DNA from 4 places in the Paenibacillus sp. J22FR83 genome. Region 2 is predicted to be linked to each of the others. Evidence: riboswitches for the same ligand, from Rfam matches in the RefSeq annotation. Region 2 holds a riboswitch; each other region holds the start of a gene.

Region 1 (4,215 bases), on a different contig from region 2:
TTTCTCCAACTGGTAGGCAAAATCGTTCTCAAGACGCTTCTCTTCCGCCTTGCGAGCCGCCTCTGCCTTCGCTCTCTCTGCTTCCTTCTTCGCTTGCTCTTCCGCTTTCATCGCGTCAGCCTGGGCTTTGAGTCCTTCCAGTATTTCTGGACGCAGCAGATCCTTCAGCGTTGCTGGTTTATCTTGCACGCTAGCCGCAGCTGGCGTCACTTTAGCTTTCTTTTTCACCATAATAAGGTCACCTCATCTACAAGTTCTCCCTATTATTGTACACCTCTATTGATGTAAATGATACGGTACTGTCGCTACAACGATATCCTTATCGGCTTGCAGCTTCGAACGAATGCGTGCCGCAGATTGATTATGGAGCAGACGGTGCCACCACTTCTTCGGCATGAATTGCGGGAGAATAACCATAATCGACTGTTTCTCTGACACATGCGTATCGATGCGTTCAATGAATTCAGCCAACGGCTTGAGAATCGTCCTGTATCGGGATTTGAACACAACAAGTCGCACGCCTGGATCCCAGATCTGCCACTTCTCCTGCATCGATTCTTCATCCTCATCCGAGAAGGAGACATAGAACGCGATAACATTAGGCGAAAGCGATTTGGCATAACTAAGGGAATGCTCTACCGCTTTGTGAATCCCAGCCACGGGAACGATAATAACAGGTTCTTTGGTACATACACGGTCTTGCGTGATATCAATACGCAGCTGTTTGGCCACGTCGTCGTAATGGTGACTAACCTTGGTAATGAGCCAGAGGAGGATCGGTGTAATGATAATAACAATCCAAGCACCCTCGCTAAATTTGGTAACGGAGAAAATGATTAGAACGGCAAGGGAGACGATGCCGCCCAAGCCATTAATGATCAGCTTCCCGATCCAACCCGATACGCGTTCTCTGAGCCATTTACGAACTAAACCTGTCTGAGCAAGTGTAAAAGATAGAAATACGCCAATCGCATAAAGCGGAATGAGTGCATCGGTTTTACCTTTAAAACCAATCAACAGCAAGCTGGCTAATACGCCTAGCGTAATAATGCCATAGTGGTACGAAAGCCGATCCCCACGGAAGGAAAACATGCGCGGGAAGTTTTTGTCCTGGGCCATGATCGACGCCAAGATCGGAAATCCATTGAAGCTTGTGTTCGCAGCAAGTACCAAGATAAGCATCGTCGCGATTTGCGTCGCATAGTACATGGCGCCTCGGCCGAAGGCTTGCTCCGTCACCATCGATAGAACCGATGTATGGCCGTTATGATCCGGTGCCACGCCATACCCTAAGGCAATCAGGGTTACCCCACCGAAGACGATGGCCAATAGTCCGCCTAGAGAGAGTAGTGTGCGTTTGGCATTTTTGACAGATGGCGTCCGAAAATGTGGTACGGCATCGGAGATCGCTTCGATCCCCGTTACAGCTGAACAACCGGACGAGAACGCCTTGAGAAGGACGAATAGCGTTAATGAGTTCGTCGCTGCGCTTGGAGCGAATTCGATCGCATGTGTATTCATGGATCCTGTTAGCAGATCGAAAACACCCTTACCTACTAACAATAGGATACACAGAATGAAAAAGTACGTTGGAATTGCGAATACCGTTCCCGATTCGGAAGTTCCTCGCAAATTCAGCCAGACCATGATCCACACCAGCAAGATGGTAAGCGGAACGATATAGGGTACGGCTGATGGAAAAGCGGACGTAATCGCTTGAACACCAGCCGAAATCGAAACCGCCACGGTTAAGGTATAATCGATTAGCAGAGACACACCTGTGAGACGTCCCCACACCATACCTAAATTCTCTTTGGTAACCATATAGGCGCCGCCACCCATCGGGTACGCTTCGATCACTTGCCTGTAGCTGAGCACGAGCAATAGAATCAAAGCAATGATCGATACCGCAATCGGCAACGAGAAGGCAAAAGCAGCAACCCCTACGGTCGCAAGCTCTAACAGAATCTGCTCTGTCCCATACGATACGGATGATAAGGCATCGGACGACAAGATAGGGAGAGCTTTCCAGACAGGCATTTTCTCCGACTCAATCTCACTCGACTTTAGTGGCTTACCAAACATAATTTTTTTCAATGAATCACTCGTCATTTCGCAATTGCTCCTCCAAATTAAATCGAATCGTACGCATCACACACAATAAACGGCCACACCTTCATCCAAAGAAGGGAGCGTTTTGCGAGATATATAGCCAAATTAATGTGTGACATCTATATAAAAATGCTATACTCCTGAAAATGGACGCAAAAAAACACAAGGATAGACCTTGTGTTTTGAACACATGTTCTCCTTTCTCACGATCGCTTACGAGGTTAGCTGTCGGGTTCGGGCCGCGAGAAATCTGCCCTAAAAGGTACCAGGTATCAGCACCGTTACTCACCCCATGTTACTTTTGGTTCCCCCGCTTTTCTTCACAGAAAATTAAGCGAAATATTCAACTGTTCTAGTACGTGTTGAATACTACTCTCTTCTACTCACATAGTAAAGGATGGAAAAAACGTAAAAAGCCGTCTTCCGCCTCACGTTTCCATCAATAATTCGCTTACAATCCCCCCAATCGTTGATTATCTTCCATTCTCTTAGCCAATCGGGGTATTTTAAATAAAGGGCACGGTTGCAATTCACAAACTTAACCTTCCATGTAAGCAATGCGGTGGATCAAAGGGATTTTTCCTTTAGGGCACTACCTCGGTGATGTGTTCACCTAGCAAGGTGACGGTCGTATAGGTGGAAAAATACAAGTTGATTGAAATACATACAGGAAAATGCATAAATATTCAACTTTTCAAATAGTTACTACGGTCAATTCATTGACACATGCTACCTGCCATGCTAAACTGTCACAAATAAATTTATAGTTTAAGATCGGATGGTGTACCATGTCAAATCCTAGGACTACCTCACATCAGGAAACAGCGCCAACGCCAACTGAGACGCCGGGTCGCTTACGTGAAACGCCGGTCTCTTGGTTACTCTGTTTCACTATTGTGCTTGTCATCATGAACACGATGATGTTCAATCTGGCACTGCCCAAAATTTCCGCGCAATTCGAGCTTAGCCCCTCAACGGCGTCGTGGATTGTTACGGGATATTCTATTATTTTCGCCATAGCATCGATTACCTACAGCCGCTTATCCGACTTCGTGCCTATTCGCAGGCTCTACGTCATTGCCCTGCTCTCGCTAGGTGGTGCCTCTATTCTAGGGCTGTTCACGGACAGCTTCGGACTGTTGCTGCTGACAAGGCTTATTCAAGCCTCCGGCGCTGGGGCGATTCCATCGCTCGGTATCGTTCTCGTCACCCGCTACATTCCGTTGTCTCGCAGGGGCAGAGCGATGTCGCTCATCCTATCTGCAGCCTCACTCGGCTTAGGACTCGGTCCCGTCGCGGGAGGTTCCATCGTTCAGTATTTGGGCTGGCATTTCCTATTCGTCATTACAGGGGTCACCCTGCTGCTTATACCTATCTTTCTCGCTTTGCTGCCAAAGGAAAAACCAGAGAGCGGCTCGTTCGATTTCATCGGTGCCCTGCTCCTGGGGATTGGGACGACGGGGCTGCTGCTCTTCCTAACTTCCAAAAGCATCGTTGCCCTCATAGCGGGCGTACTTGCGATTGCCTTATTCACGCTGCGCATTCGCCGCGCCTCACAACCGTTCGTGCTGCCAGCCCTATTCGGCGATCGAACTTATATGTCGCTTAGCGCAATCGGCGTGACATCCTACATGATCAGCTTCGGCTTCTTATTCCTTGCGCCGCAGATGCTTGCACGGGTATTTGGCTTAGCTCCACTTACTTCGGGACTGTTGCTCTTCCCCGGTGCACTCTTGGCGATGCTGGTGTCGAATCGTGTCGGACGCATCATAGACCGCTACGGGAACACAGCACTACTTCGTTACGTCCCATGGTTGATGCTGCTTTCTACCGTACTTTTGGCCCTGACAGCTAGCTATTCCTCTTACTGGATTGCTGCGCTTTACATCTTGGTTAGCATTAGCTTCACAACGCTTTCTAGCGCTGTATCCAATGAGCTCTCCCGGCAATTGACTACAGATCGCATCGGCTCCGGCATGGGCTTGTTCCAATTGTTGCAGTTTTTCAGCGGCGCTTTCGCCGTGGCGCTCTCGGGGAGTGCACTCGTTTGGCAGAAATCGTTGCCGCTCACACGTGCTTTCGATAACCTCATCTGGGGGATGG
Region 2 (4,215 bases):
AAGCCGATGAAATTACTGCGTGCGGCATACTGCCAATACCCTAGGGATTCCTTCATATAATGTTGGAAACGCTGCTTCCATAATGCATGTGTGTTAAATGCAGATGTAGGATCTGTTAGTTGACTCATGCCATGTCTCCTTGAACAAGCTTGTAGAAGATGTCGTCTAATGACGCCTGAGGCAGCGCTGTTTGGGAGCGTAATTCGACTAAATCTCCCTGTGCAACCATGTGGCCTTTGTGGAGAACGACATAAGCATCGCAATATTTTTCAATTGTAGACAAAATGTGTGAGGAAATGAGAAAGGACGCACCTTTCTTCTTCATTTGAACCATGAGATCAAGCAAGGAACGAATCGCTAAAGGGTCGAGTCCAAGAAACGGTTCATCGATTATATAGAGAGAGGGTTCGATCAAGAAGGCATTCATGATCATGACCTTCTGTTTCATCCCTTTGGATAAATGACTAGCGAAGCTGTTCAGCTTGTCCTTCATCTGAAATTGCTCCAATAAGGAGCGAGAACGGGTTTCGTAATCCGCTTTAGATAATCCATAAGCTAGTGCCGTTAGCTCAAGGTGTTCGCGAATCGTAAGTTCTTCGTATAACTCTGGACTTTCAGGTACATAAGCATATGTCGCTCGGTAAGGCAGCGGATCCTCGGCTAGCGTTAAACCATTAATGCGAATTGACCCTTTTTGCGGTTGGAGCAGTCCCAGAATATTTTTGATGGTGGTACTTTTCCCTGCACCATTGAGTCCAATTAGACCCATCATTTCTCCTTGGCCGATCGAGAAAGTTAGATTATGAAGAACGGGTTTGTTGGGTAAATATCCACCGAATAAAGCGTTTACTTGCAGGATGGGGCCCATCACAATTGCCTCCCTAAATAGCAAATTATTGGTATTTTTTAATCAAATACTACCAGAATCATTATAAACAAATTTGCATTTTTAGCCTAGTTTTGATCATTATATACTGAAAAAACGAGTATACGTACGTTAAAGTTAGGCACGTGTAGATATAAGTGGGTTATATATGGAAAATAAACAAAATTTAATCGATTTAGCCCTTTTTAACGGGTGTTAATCCCTTTACAGGTTGAGATTAACAGCGTAATATACTTTTCATAATAACTTAATATCCAATTTGCCAATTTTCCATTCGCTGAGTTCCAAATGTGGGAACGGGGGAACCACTGCAAGCTTAATGAGCATTCCAATGCGGGTTAAGTAAGCAGAGAGTAATAGGGGTGAATCATAGACGTCAAACAAGCAGTTTGCGTCTACGTAGGGCGACTCTCACGTCCGAATCCGTCAGCTAACCTCGTAAGCGTAAGAGAGGTAACGATTGTCGTGCGTGCTATTTGTATTTCACTATGCAAACTAAGCCAGCGAGAAGAGTCCTCTTCTTGCTGGCTTTTTGTCCACATTTAGGGTCCTACACAGATCATATGACATAAAACAACCCGGAAATCATAGGATGATGAATAGGTAAAAGGGGGGGACGACCAGATTCAGCAAGGAAACAAGGCTGATGATGGCGAGCGTGTTAAGTTAAACTATAAAAAACCTTAGTCGCGTCAAATTTAATCATGCTGTAACCTGGCGGCGAGGCTTTGAAGGAGGACCGAAGAAGTGGGCAGTATCTCAATTAGCGAGACCCATGTAAAACGATCATCCAGCATGTCCTTCGCATTGCGATGGAAGCATGAAAACTTGCGTTTGATTTTAAGCCTGGCTATAATCTCAATCGCAATGACTTTCATGTTTTTGGTGTTGTTGTACGGAACGGCTACCAAGAGCGTATCCGTGGTTGTGAATGGACAAGAAACCGTTGTGCACACGAAGCAATGGGTCCTGCAACGCCTACTGGATGAACAAGCCATAACGATTGGTGAGCACGATGAAATTTCAGCTTCACTCACGACCAAGCTCAAGGGTGGAGACAAAATTGTTATTGAGCATGCATCACCGATTCAATTGACTGCTGATGGAAAGACCACCACTGTTTACACAACTGCAAGAACGGTAGAAAGTGCATTGCAACGTTTACATATTGCACTTGGTGAGAATGATCGTATTTCTCCCGAACCGACAGCCGCTCTTAGCACAGGCGATGAGATTAAAATCGTCCGTGTGACCAAAGAGACGGAGGAAGTCTCTGAATCGATCGCATTCGAGACAGAGAAAAAGAATGACGCATCTTTGCTTAAAGGGAAAGAGCAAGTGGTCCAAGAAGGTAAAGAAGGCGTGTTGGTCAAAAAGAAAGAAAAGACTTTCGAGGACGGCGTTTTAGTCGCGGAAGCAGTTGTGGGTGAAGAAGTACAAACAGAAAGCATTAAGAAAGTAGTTTCCGTAGGCACGAAAAATCCTGTGGTTGTTCTCTCCGCCTCTTCACCGAGTGTGGATGAAGTTTCCAAGAATGGTGTGACCTTCGGTTACAAACAAATTCTGAAGAACGTGAAGCTTACTGCGTATTCTGCGGGTGCTGCGTCGACAGGTAAGACGGAGGGCTCTGCTGGTTATGGTAAAACCTACACAGGTACTACCGTTACTGAAGGCCGTACGATCGCTGTCGATCCGAAGGTTATTCCGCTTGGATGGTGGGTATACATCGAAGGGATTGGTTTCCGTCGTGCTGAAGATATCGGCAGCGGTGTGAAAGGCCAAATGATCGATGTGTACTATGAAGATCACGGTTATGCAAATAAATTTGGCACGAAGCAAGGGTACACTGTATATGTGGTTGGCCCTACAAAACCATCCCAAAACTAACGTGTAAACGGTAGTTTGTGCGGGAACACTACTAACATACACGTAGCTTGGCATCTGCCTGCGCGAAGAAGAGGAGCCCCCTCTTCTTTTTCTGCGTACTGAGGAAGGAAACGCATCAATGATAAAAGAAATGATCGTTGTGGAAGGCAAGGACGATACAGCTGCTATTAGGCGGGCTGTGCAGGCGGATACGATTGAAACAGGCGGATCTGCTATCGGACAAGCCGTGCTCAAGCGAATTGCTCTGGCTCAGCAGCGCAGAGGCGTCATTATCTTCACGGATCCCGATCACGCAGGGGAACGGATCCGCAAAATCGTGGCAGCCAAGGTACCTGGCTGCAAGCATGCTTTCATTACGCAGGAGCAAGCTGCGTATAAGGGTGATATCGGCGTCGAGAACGCGACGCCAGAGACGATTCGTCAGGCGCTTCAGAGCCTGAGGACGGAATATGAAGCAGCAGTTTCGCTGCTGACGATGGAGGATCTGATTGCTGCCGGGCTCATCGTGCATCCGGATGCGGCTGCTCGCCGCTTGACGGTAGGCAATGCGCTGGGCATTGGTTATTGCAATGGTAAGCAATTCTATAAACGTTGTGCGATGTTTCAGATTTCAAAAGAGGAATTTGAGGCGGCGCTCGAACATTTGAACTAGTAGAATTCTTGGAGTGACTAGAACCCTAAATAGATACGAGGTCTATACAATGAATATAACCAGACAAGAGGTTGTTGTAACAGCCGAAGACGTGGCAACACCAAGTAAAACGAAACAAATTATTAAGAAGAATGGTCTCGTGCTCAAAAAAAGTTTAGGCCAGAACTTCTTAATCGATCAAAACATCCTCAGCAAGATCGTCATGGCCGCTGAGCTCGGCCCTACGAAGGCTGCGCTTGAGATCGGCCCCGGCATCGGCGCGCTCACACAGCAGCTTGCCAAGCTCGCTGGCCGCGTGCTTGCGGTCGAGATCGATCAGCGTCTACTGCCCATTCTGGACGAGACGCTGGCGCCTTACCCCCATGCCACTGTCGTTCATGGGGATATCTTGAAAACCAACCTGCCGGAATTGTTCCGGCAGCATTTCGAAGGCGTGGAGGGCGTCAGTGTTGTCGCCAACCTTCCGTACTACATCACGACGCCGATCATCATGAAGCTTCTGGAAGAGAAGCTTCCCCTGGAGAATATCGTCGTGATGATCCAGAAAGAAGTGGCCGACCGCATGGCGGCTCGTCCAGGCACCAAGGATTACGGCAGCTTAAGTATTGCCGTACAGTTCTACTGCGAGCCGGAGCTCGTCACAATCGTGCCGCGCACCGTCTTCGTCCCGCAGCCGAACGTCGATTCCGCCGTTATTCGGCTGCGCGTGCGCCAAGCGCCGCCAGTTGAAGTGGCGGACGTGGACTTCTTCTTCGCTGTCGTCCAAGCGTCCTTCGTTCAGCGTCGCAAA
Region 3 (4,215 bases), on a different contig from region 2:
TGGGCAAAGAAAGGTTCGTTAAACCTAATACCATAACATCCGATTCATGAAGCAATCCGTTTACCATTTGGACAGTACCATCTTGCTTGAGCAAGCCAACGCGTGCACTTCCCCCAATATAGTTATTTCGACTAGGCAATCTGTCAGAAGCGATCCATACTGTACCATCAGAATTGGGGATGACGCGATCAATCTTTTGATTGAAGTCCTCGAGTCGTGTCACGTTCCCATTTTGAATGAGAAATGTATAAGTCGAGCCATAGTTTGGACCAATAACCGGAAGGGGCAAGGTCAAATTAATGGATAAGATCGTTCGATTATCGCCTGCAGCGAATGCCTTGTATGTATGAACAGGGGCTCCCCAGTCAGCCGCTTCCCATACATCGGCGTCTGTTAATGTGTATACTTTTAACTCACCATAGTATAAATCACGATCTTTACGCACCAACTCTACGGGTTGGCCAGCTAATGGATGTGGTGTGGTGGATAGGCCTTTGATGAATTGTTCTTGTTCTTTGAGATTTTTCCATTGTACTTGCAAGTTGCTTTTATCCATCTTCAGCATTGATTTGGAAGGGTCCGCGTTAAGCAAGGAGTAGAAATATAACGAATGATCATCGTCACCGATGATCGAATAGATGGCATTTTGTCCGCCAACTAGCGATAGGCCTTTCTCATCACTCCATTGGATGTCGATCTTAAGAAGATCATGAACGAATCGCCAAGTCAGTGGCATATAAGTTACATCTTGATACGTTAGAAAAGGGTAGGGCTCTGTTCGATTATTGATTTCGATCTGATTCATTGTGATCGGCACATCAGCAACTTGGACAACGTAACTGTTTGCATTCCGCTTCGTTGTTAGATCTTGTTCGAGTGGTGTTTGACGAATAGGCGGAGGGAAGTTGCGATTGGACCAAATTTGCAATCCATCCGCATCACTCCAGTTGTACTCAATGCCGAGCGTTTGGAAGTTATTCCACGTCATGGGTAAGTAAGTGATGTCTCTATACACGAGAAACGGGTATTTACTATGAGCGATATCCATATTCTGACCATTAATTTGAACGGAAAAATAGGGCAGAGATGCTTTCACAGATACGCTAGCTGAAACCTGTGTTGGAAGTAACGGAAACAACCAAAACATGAATCCGAGAATGACAAACGTGCATTGTATGGCAAATTTTTTCAAATTCATCACCCTTTTCTAAATTTATATAGCTACTGATTAGACGCAGGATGATGGGAAAAGTTGTATGTTTAAAGGAGGAGATATCCAGTTGGTGATGCTGTTGGTAAATTTTGAGTCATGATCTCACTGATTTCCCATGTTACAATCGTTGAGATCCAAGCTGGATCCATAACTTAGAAGGCCGAAGCTTTTTTGAAGCACGGGGGAACCAATCTTTGGGGTGAAGTCGCGTTGTGCGACCGGGTGATTACTCTTTGATCCGAATCCGACAGCTAACCTCGCAGGCCGCAAAAAGGAGAGGTTTGATTTGAAGCGTTACAAGAAGCTAGTTATGACAGGTGCCTTAGGTTTGAGTGTGCTTATGGGGGCAAACGCAGCGTGGGCTGCAACGGGAACGCATACCGTAGCGGGGAACGATACCATGTGGTTAATTTCTCAGAAATATGGCGTCAGCCTTACTTCGCTTATTCAGGCGAATCCACAAGTAGCCAATCCCAATGTGATTTGGTCGGGGATGAAGCTAAACATTCCTGGAGGCTCGGGCACAACCGTTGTGACGAAACCACAGGTTACGCCAACACCGACTCAGTCCACTTTTGCAAGTCAAGTGGTTACCTTGGTCAACCAAGAACGATCGAAGGCAGGATTGAAGCCTCTAACCAGCAATAGCGCACTGACGACGATGGCGCTGGATAAAGCGAAAGATATGTACAACAACGGATACTTTGATCATACGTCACCAACGTACGGTTCACCTTTCGATATGATGAGCGCTTATGGTATTCCTTATTCCTACGCAGGTGAAAATATCGCCAAAGGGCAACAAACACCACAAGCCGTCATGACCGCATGGATGAACAGTTCAGGTCACCGCCAAAACATTCTAAGCCCGAACTTCACTCAAATCGGTGTTGCCTATTATAACGGTGAGTGGGTACAGGAGTTTATTAGTAACTAAATGTATAAATCGAAGATCATGGCAGTCTCCCTGTGGGAGGCTGTTTTTTGTAATTTTAAAAATCCATCTACTATTTGTATGTGATAGTATTATAGATGTTGGATCTGAGAGGTTGTAATATGGAATTTACATAGATGATGGAGATGATAGCATGACTATAGCAGAAGAAAACTACTCCAAACCAGTCGGAGGATGGCTACTTATTTATTTATTAACACTACTAATTAGCGCGACTTTATATGGGATGGGAACGATTAACGGATTTAGCCAATTTATTCGAGATTTTCAAGAAAGAAATGGGATGCTTATCATCATAGATGTTGGAACAATAATAAAATTACTCCTATCAGTTTTGATTCTTTATTTATTTATGACTAAGCAGGCTTATACTTATAAGATGATAATTGGGTTTGAACTCCTTTGTATTTTAATAAGAGTGTTCTCTCTAGGATACGTAATAATACGCTATCATGTAATACCAAACTCGTATTATGTGTCGATCTTAATAGGATTGGTTAGTATGGTATGGATCTTATATTTTCTGAAATCGAAGAGAGTAAAAGCTACGTTCGTCAATTAAAAATCTAATAGGTTTAGTTAATGAATAATGAGGTGCATCCAGTGATCAAGATACTCACACAAATCGAAATTGAAGCAACGATAGATGTTTGTTTCGACATGGCATCAGATATTGATATCCATACGCAAACTGTATGGCCACATACCAAGGAGCGTGCGATAGCTGGAACAACATCAGGCATGGTTCGCGGAGGGGATACGGTTACTTTTGAAGCGAGACATTTCTTCATTAGGCAAAAACACACGTCACTCATCTCAAATTATATTCGACCGTACCGCTTTGTTGATGAAATGTTGCGGGGGACGTTCAAAAGCATGCGACATGAACACGAATTCATTGATTTAGGTGGCAGAACATTAATGAAAGATACATTAAGTTTTGAGGCCCCGTTAGGCTGGATCGGATGGGTCGTGGAGCGGGTAGTATTGCGAAGATATATGACACGATTTCTAAACTATCGGAATGAGCAGTTGAAGATGTTGGCTGAAAAGCAGGGGATGGCGCAGTAGAGGAGTATTCTCCATTTAGTTCGATTTTGCCTACTTAAATGGGACAGATGCCGTAGATAAGCGGGAATAGTTCGATTTTACCTACTTAAAATGCGTTTTACTGCGGGTCAGCACGGAAACTTGTTAAATAGGTGGGTAAAATCGAACTATTCACTCATCAGAGTCGAAATCCTTGTATGCAGTTCGGTTTTTTCGGACTAATAACCAAATGCGTGCTGGGCTCTTATCCCATTTTCAATAAACTCTTCGAATTCCCTGTTAGGTGTGGTGCACAGTTATTGACCGTGGGCCACAAACTTCGCCTCAAACCGCGCTTTAAACGTCCGAAACATCCACAGATTCACATCCCACAAATCTGAAACGGGTTGCTGTGTGAACGGCAGTACCGGCATATACGGCGGCGGCCCGAATTCTGGCGTGAAAGTCAACGTGTCAGCACCGGCATGGAATCGGTGCTGGCAAATCGACAGCCATAAGCCGATGAAGGTTTCCACATGTTCGGCGAATTCTGGTGCCCGCGGGTCCGATACCTGCGGACCTTCCGGGTAGCCGACGCGCCCGTGAATGTGGATGGCGCGTGCTAGGCTCAGCTGGACGTCCTCGTCCTGCGGACTCGGCATGCTTTCGCAGGCTGCGCACCAATGACTGAAGTCGGCGCCAATCGTAAGCGCCGGCAACTGCCTCAACACGGCCGCCGTTTGCCACGGCGTGAAAAAAGCTCTCCCGCGATGCGTCTCATGTGCGATCGGAATCCCGATCTCTTGCTCGACACGCAGCGCCGCATCGAAGAATCGCAGCTGCTCATCAGCAGTCATGCGATCAGCAGCGCTGTGCGAATTAATCAGATCAGGTCGCAGCGCAGCTGCACGCAGCACCTGCTCACGAAATGATTGGATGTGATTCGGGCCACGCGTCACCACTTGTGCGATGAATGATAAGTTCATCTCATCCAAATCTTTTCGAAATTTTGCATCAT
Region 4 (4,215 bases), on a different contig from region 2:
TCCCTTTCAGGCATATACACCTAACCTTCCACCTGATCCATCGTAGTTCCATTCTTTCATATGGAGGTAGGTTGTGTCCACTTGCCTAGCTCTTTCGCATACACCAAATAAGCGTTACTCGACAACCGAGCAAAGCCTATTCATGCCGCTTATAGATCTGACGATACAACTTTCTTAATGTACGCGATTCATCCGAACAATGCGATAATAGAGCTGACCACTGACTTCTTGCTCCACTTCTAGATAGCCTTCAGAGTGAACATAATCTCCTAACATAAACGTAGAAGCATCGGCCGAATCGGCATGTGTAAGAAAGAGCAGCGCCACCTTATCATCTCCAACTACGAATCCAACCTGTTCCTTCACCTTGAATTTTTCAAGAATTTTGCCATGATGCGACCTTACGATATGATGAAACCGCCAAGTACCTTCTTCTTGTATGATAAAATAGAGCACTCGATTGCGATGCGCATTACTGAACTCCCGCGTCACACCAATCATGCATACCTTCTCACCAACGCGTAAATATTCATCAATGACATAGGTTTTCAGTCGTAACCGATTCACATTCTTGCTCTGAATATAACTTTCCATCTCATCGATGGAGCGTTGATCCCTCGGATCTTGCCTCGTTGCATAAAATACTTCTTTAATAAAAGTATCCGTTTGGAATTGTCTTGCCCCTTTGAAATGGTTATATGTATGAAAAAATTGCTTAATTACAACCCGAATGTCTTCCGGTATGGCAGGACCTGTTTCCACGTTGTACATGCGATCTGTTCGGACCGACAATTTTATTTTATGAAACCAGCTTTTCCAGACACTAACTTGCATGTCGCACGCGTCACCTACCTTCTTCCAATCATTGTTCCATTATAGGCTATAATCCTCAAAAATTCGATAAAAATCGCACAAATCCGCGCAAAAAAAAGAGCATACGCCGCTTTGCTCTCCATTTAGAAAGACTTAGCGAACGTACGCTCTCATACAACTTGCTTGCATTTAATTTGTAACAACCTATAATACGCGCTTGGCACCTACATATCTGGAGCCCCAATAGGAGCTAGCGAGACTATCAACCGTTACACCAACGGACGTTGTCGAGGAAATAAATTGATTGTTTCCAATGTAAATGCCCACATGATTGACGATTCCTGAAGCAAAGAAGACAAGGTCTCCCTCTTTCAAATCCGTCACTCTCGCCCCCGCTTGATCGTACATTTGCACGGAGGTGCGCGGCAACTCGATGCCTTTGGCCTCGTAGATATAACGAACGAATCCAGAGCAATCGAAGCCCTTAGGCGTTGTTCCTCCCCACCTGTAAGGCGTCCCTTTGAAAGTCGTTGCAGCCTGAATAATTTGAGCTGAAATGGACGGCTGAACGACCTTGGCCGCTGGGGCCGCTAAGGCTACTGGCGGGGGTGCTATCCAAGCTGGTTTGTGAGGCTTGCCATCCTCTTCCACGATCGCGATTTTATTCGCATCGTTCCACGAGATCTCAGATCCGAACGTCTCTGTCACGAAGCGTAGAGGAACATAGGTACTACCCTTAACTAGCGTTGGACTACTCTCTAATGCGACTAACTTACTGTTCACGATCGCTTGCTCATCGTCTGTCGTGAGTTGAATCGCCTGTTGCTTGTTCATCAGCGTGACAACGACTTCATCGCCTTGCTTCGCCCATCCCACTTGATAACCTAGTTTCTCCGACAACACGCGCAGCGGCACCTGAAGCTTACCATCCGTATCAATAAACGGTTGATCTTCCGGGAACTTCACCAGGTCATCATTGACCTGAACCTTTACCGAAGAGGTGTCGGGACCAGCGGCATGTGCAGATGGAGCGGCAAATAGGGAAATAGCTGCGCCTAGAAGAGCGCATGAACAAATAAAGCTTTTGGTGAAAAGTTTCAAAACGTTTGTGCCTCCTTGAAGCCTCCGAGGTTAGTTGACGGGTTCGGGAAGAGGTTTTCCCTAGTGCGCCCCATTAGCCTAAGCTAACTGAGCATTCATTCACCCCAAGTAAAGAAGTCCCCCGTACCAGAGCTATCGCTGCTCTGAGATTCGGCATTTTTTGTCTATGTTAGACTAGCATAGTTCGTTTTAGCCTGACAACTTTTGCGAGATGGTAAGTGTTTCCTCTTCTATGTAAAAGCATACGAAAACAGCCACTCTTCTCAGAGCGGCTGCCGATATACCTCAGTAAACAGGATCTGTTTACAGGGATTAAACTCATTTTCCGTCATCGGACTAGGATAACTCATAATGTTGAGTGGCAATTTCAGTTGCCCTTCTCGGAGAGGAGGCTGAGCATAGGGGAATAGGTTCAAATGGAACCCGGAGCGCTTATAGAATTCAATTCTCCGCGCAGCATCTGAGGTAGCAGGAGGCTCTACTTCAAGTACGATGGGTGTACTTGCGCTACTCATATACGTCGTCAGCATTCGCTTGCCAATCCCACCACCTCTGATGGCACCATTGACAGCAATGTGTTCCACAAATCGAAACGTGCTAAAGTTCCAACTCGCCAGGAAGCCGAGCAATTGCCCCTGATCATCTCGCTCGATATCTAATCTATAGTTAGGATGCGCTAGTAGTGCCCGCTGACCCTCATATGTCCTTATTTCCGTATCTGGAAATGCGGCTTCCATTAGTTCGAATACCTCCTCAAAGGAATCCTCTTTGACCTTCATCCGTCAACACCTCCCTTCACGTTAGCTATAGGTTATCTTATCCAACTGTGCTGCTTCTTACTTTGTACGGAAATGATCGATCACCTCAACGCTCCGCACACACAAAGACCCCACCTTTGCGGATCCATGAGATCTCGGTAAAGGTAGGGTCTAGCACACTTTAAATGACACTTGTTTCTGTCCTTACCATTTTGAGAAAAAGTCGTGCGCTGCTGCATGGGAACCAGGAGGTGTTGCATGCCCCATGAAGGGATACACTGCTATAGATTTATTTGCGGATTCAATTCGGTTATATGCAGCGAATATCGCTTCTGGTAAGCAACACGTATCCTTCAGCCCTACTGTAACATGAACAGGCTGCCCAATACGATCACCTAGATTCATGATATCAAAATAAGAAACCGTTCGCAGTACATGAGGCAGATACTCTGGGAAACGGGTAACGAAATCCGCTGCCTCACTAAGGGAACTAACCGAATTCAAAAGACCTAGATCCATGTGACATTGATTCGGAACATGCGCAATTGTTGCCCGAATGCGCTTCTCAAGCGCGGTTACGAGTAGCGCCAGCCCGCCGCCTTGGCTTCCACCGTACACGAATACCCGCTCACTGTCGATCTCTGACTGCTCTAACGCGCATTGCACAGCACGTAAGGAATCGATCGCAACCGCGCGATAATAGCTCGTCTCGGGGTCGAGAATCCCCTGTGTAATCCATCCTCTCGTCATACCGGTCTCCTGTGGCAGCAGGTTACCGCTATCGCCGCCTTGCCCGCGTACATCAACCGCAAGTACCGCGTATCCCATAAGCAGCCAAGCTGCATGATCCTCGGGTCTTCCCTTGGAACCCGTATAGCCTGGGAATGTAACAATGCACGGTACCTTTTTCGAGTTACTCTCTGCATTAGGCAGCAACAACCAAGCATGGATCGGTGTTTCCGCTGCTCCTTGCAAGACAATCTTATTGACTTCCGCTTGTACAAAAGATGAAGCTACCTTCTCTCTTGTATACGATGCTCCTTGCGTAGCTTCTGCATATGTGCGCTCCCAGAATGCAGCCAGATCAGCCGTCGCCGTTAACTCCGCATGATAATTATGTAATCCCTGAATACGATTTTCAATAGCGTTCATTTCGGTTAGTCCCCCATTGCATGTTTTTCCCATTTTAACCTAGATACACGAGGATGACTATTGGAAAATTTGAAGATACGATAGAACGTCGATACTCTGCATCAATGGTTCTGTCTTTCTTTTGCGAACTCCCGATTCGTGGTTAGATGTATAAACTACAGCTATTTTACTCGAATCTGACGTATTTTCGTGTTTAGATGGAAAAAGTACATTTAATTCCTATGTAATTTGAAGAATCGAGCAAATCGAAGGAATATAACTACAGGAAATACAGTTAATCTTTCAAGTTCACGAAATGCGCTTCAAATAGATGGAGAAAATCCAGTTAAATTACCAGCAGTAGGTTTATTGCTCATTGAAAGAAAAAGACCACCCGAAGGTGGTCTCATTC

Evidence for each region. Region 2 has a riboswitch for cyclic di-AMP ahead of AC58PV_RS32915 (resuscitation-promoting factor). Riboswitches for the same ligand answer to the same signal wherever they lie in the genome.
Region 1: it holds a riboswitch for cyclic di-AMP, as region 2 does, so the genes downstream of both, AC58PV_RS05660 (APC family permease) here and AC58PV_RS32915 (resuscitation-promoting factor) in region 2, are expected to answer to the same signal.
Region 3: it holds a riboswitch for cyclic di-AMP, as region 2 does, so the genes downstream of both, AC58PV_RS09540 (CAP domain-containing protein) here and AC58PV_RS32915 (resuscitation-promoting factor) in region 2, are expected to answer to the same signal.
Region 4: it holds a riboswitch for cyclic di-AMP, as region 2 does, so the genes downstream of both, AC58PV_RS35160 (C40 family peptidase) here and AC58PV_RS32915 (resuscitation-promoting factor) in region 2, are expected to answer to the same signal.

The regions. Positions count from the first base shown of each region.
Region 1 covers NZ_JCAUAM010000002.1:497,029-501,243, forward strand. Annotated here, with positions in the region: gene AC58PV_RS05655 (YqkE family protein) at 1-231, opposite strand, end outside; gene AC58PV_RS05660 (APC family permease) at 277-2,112, opposite strand; cyclic di-AMP (ydaO/yuaA leader) riboswitch at 2,308-2,459, opposite strand; gene AC58PV_RS05665 (MFS transporter) at 2,901-4,215, shown strand, end outside.
Region 2 covers NZ_JCAUAM010000029.1:51,347-55,561, reverse strand. Annotated here, with positions in the region: gene AC58PV_RS32925 (ABC transporter permease) at 1-128, opposite strand, end outside; gene AC58PV_RS32920 (ABC transporter ATP-binding protein) at 125-868, opposite strand; cyclic di-AMP (ydaO/yuaA leader) riboswitch at 1,152-1,346, shown strand; gene AC58PV_RS32915 (resuscitation-promoting factor) at 1,634-2,773, shown strand; gene rnmV (ribonuclease M5) at 2,892-3,425, shown strand; gene rsmA (16S rRNA (adenine(1518)-N(6)/adenine(1519)-N(6))-dimethyltransferase RsmA) at 3,475-4,215, shown strand, end outside.
Region 3 covers NZ_JCAUAM010000004.1:220,597-224,811, forward strand. Annotated here, with positions in the region: gene AC58PV_RS09535 (hypothetical protein) at 1-1,192, opposite strand, end outside; cyclic di-AMP (ydaO/yuaA leader) riboswitch at 1,362-1,494, shown strand; gene AC58PV_RS09540 (CAP domain-containing protein) at 1,500-2,150, shown strand; gene AC58PV_RS09545 (DUF2569 family protein) at 2,302-2,730, shown strand; gene AC58PV_RS09550 (SRPBCC family protein) at 2,772-3,239, shown strand; gene AC58PV_RS09555 (sugar phosphate isomerase/epimerase family protein) at 3,515-4,215, opposite strand, start outside.
Region 4 covers NZ_JCAUAM010000041.1:3,160-7,374, forward strand. Annotated here, with positions in the region: gene AC58PV_RS35155 (hypothetical protein) at 175-834, opposite strand; gene AC58PV_RS35160 (C40 family peptidase) at 1,018-1,914, opposite strand; cyclic di-AMP (ydaO/yuaA leader) riboswitch at 1,919-2,080, opposite strand; gene AC58PV_RS35165 (GNAT family N-acetyltransferase) at 2,178-2,693, opposite strand; gene AC58PV_RS35170 (acetylxylan esterase) at 2,877-3,824, opposite strand.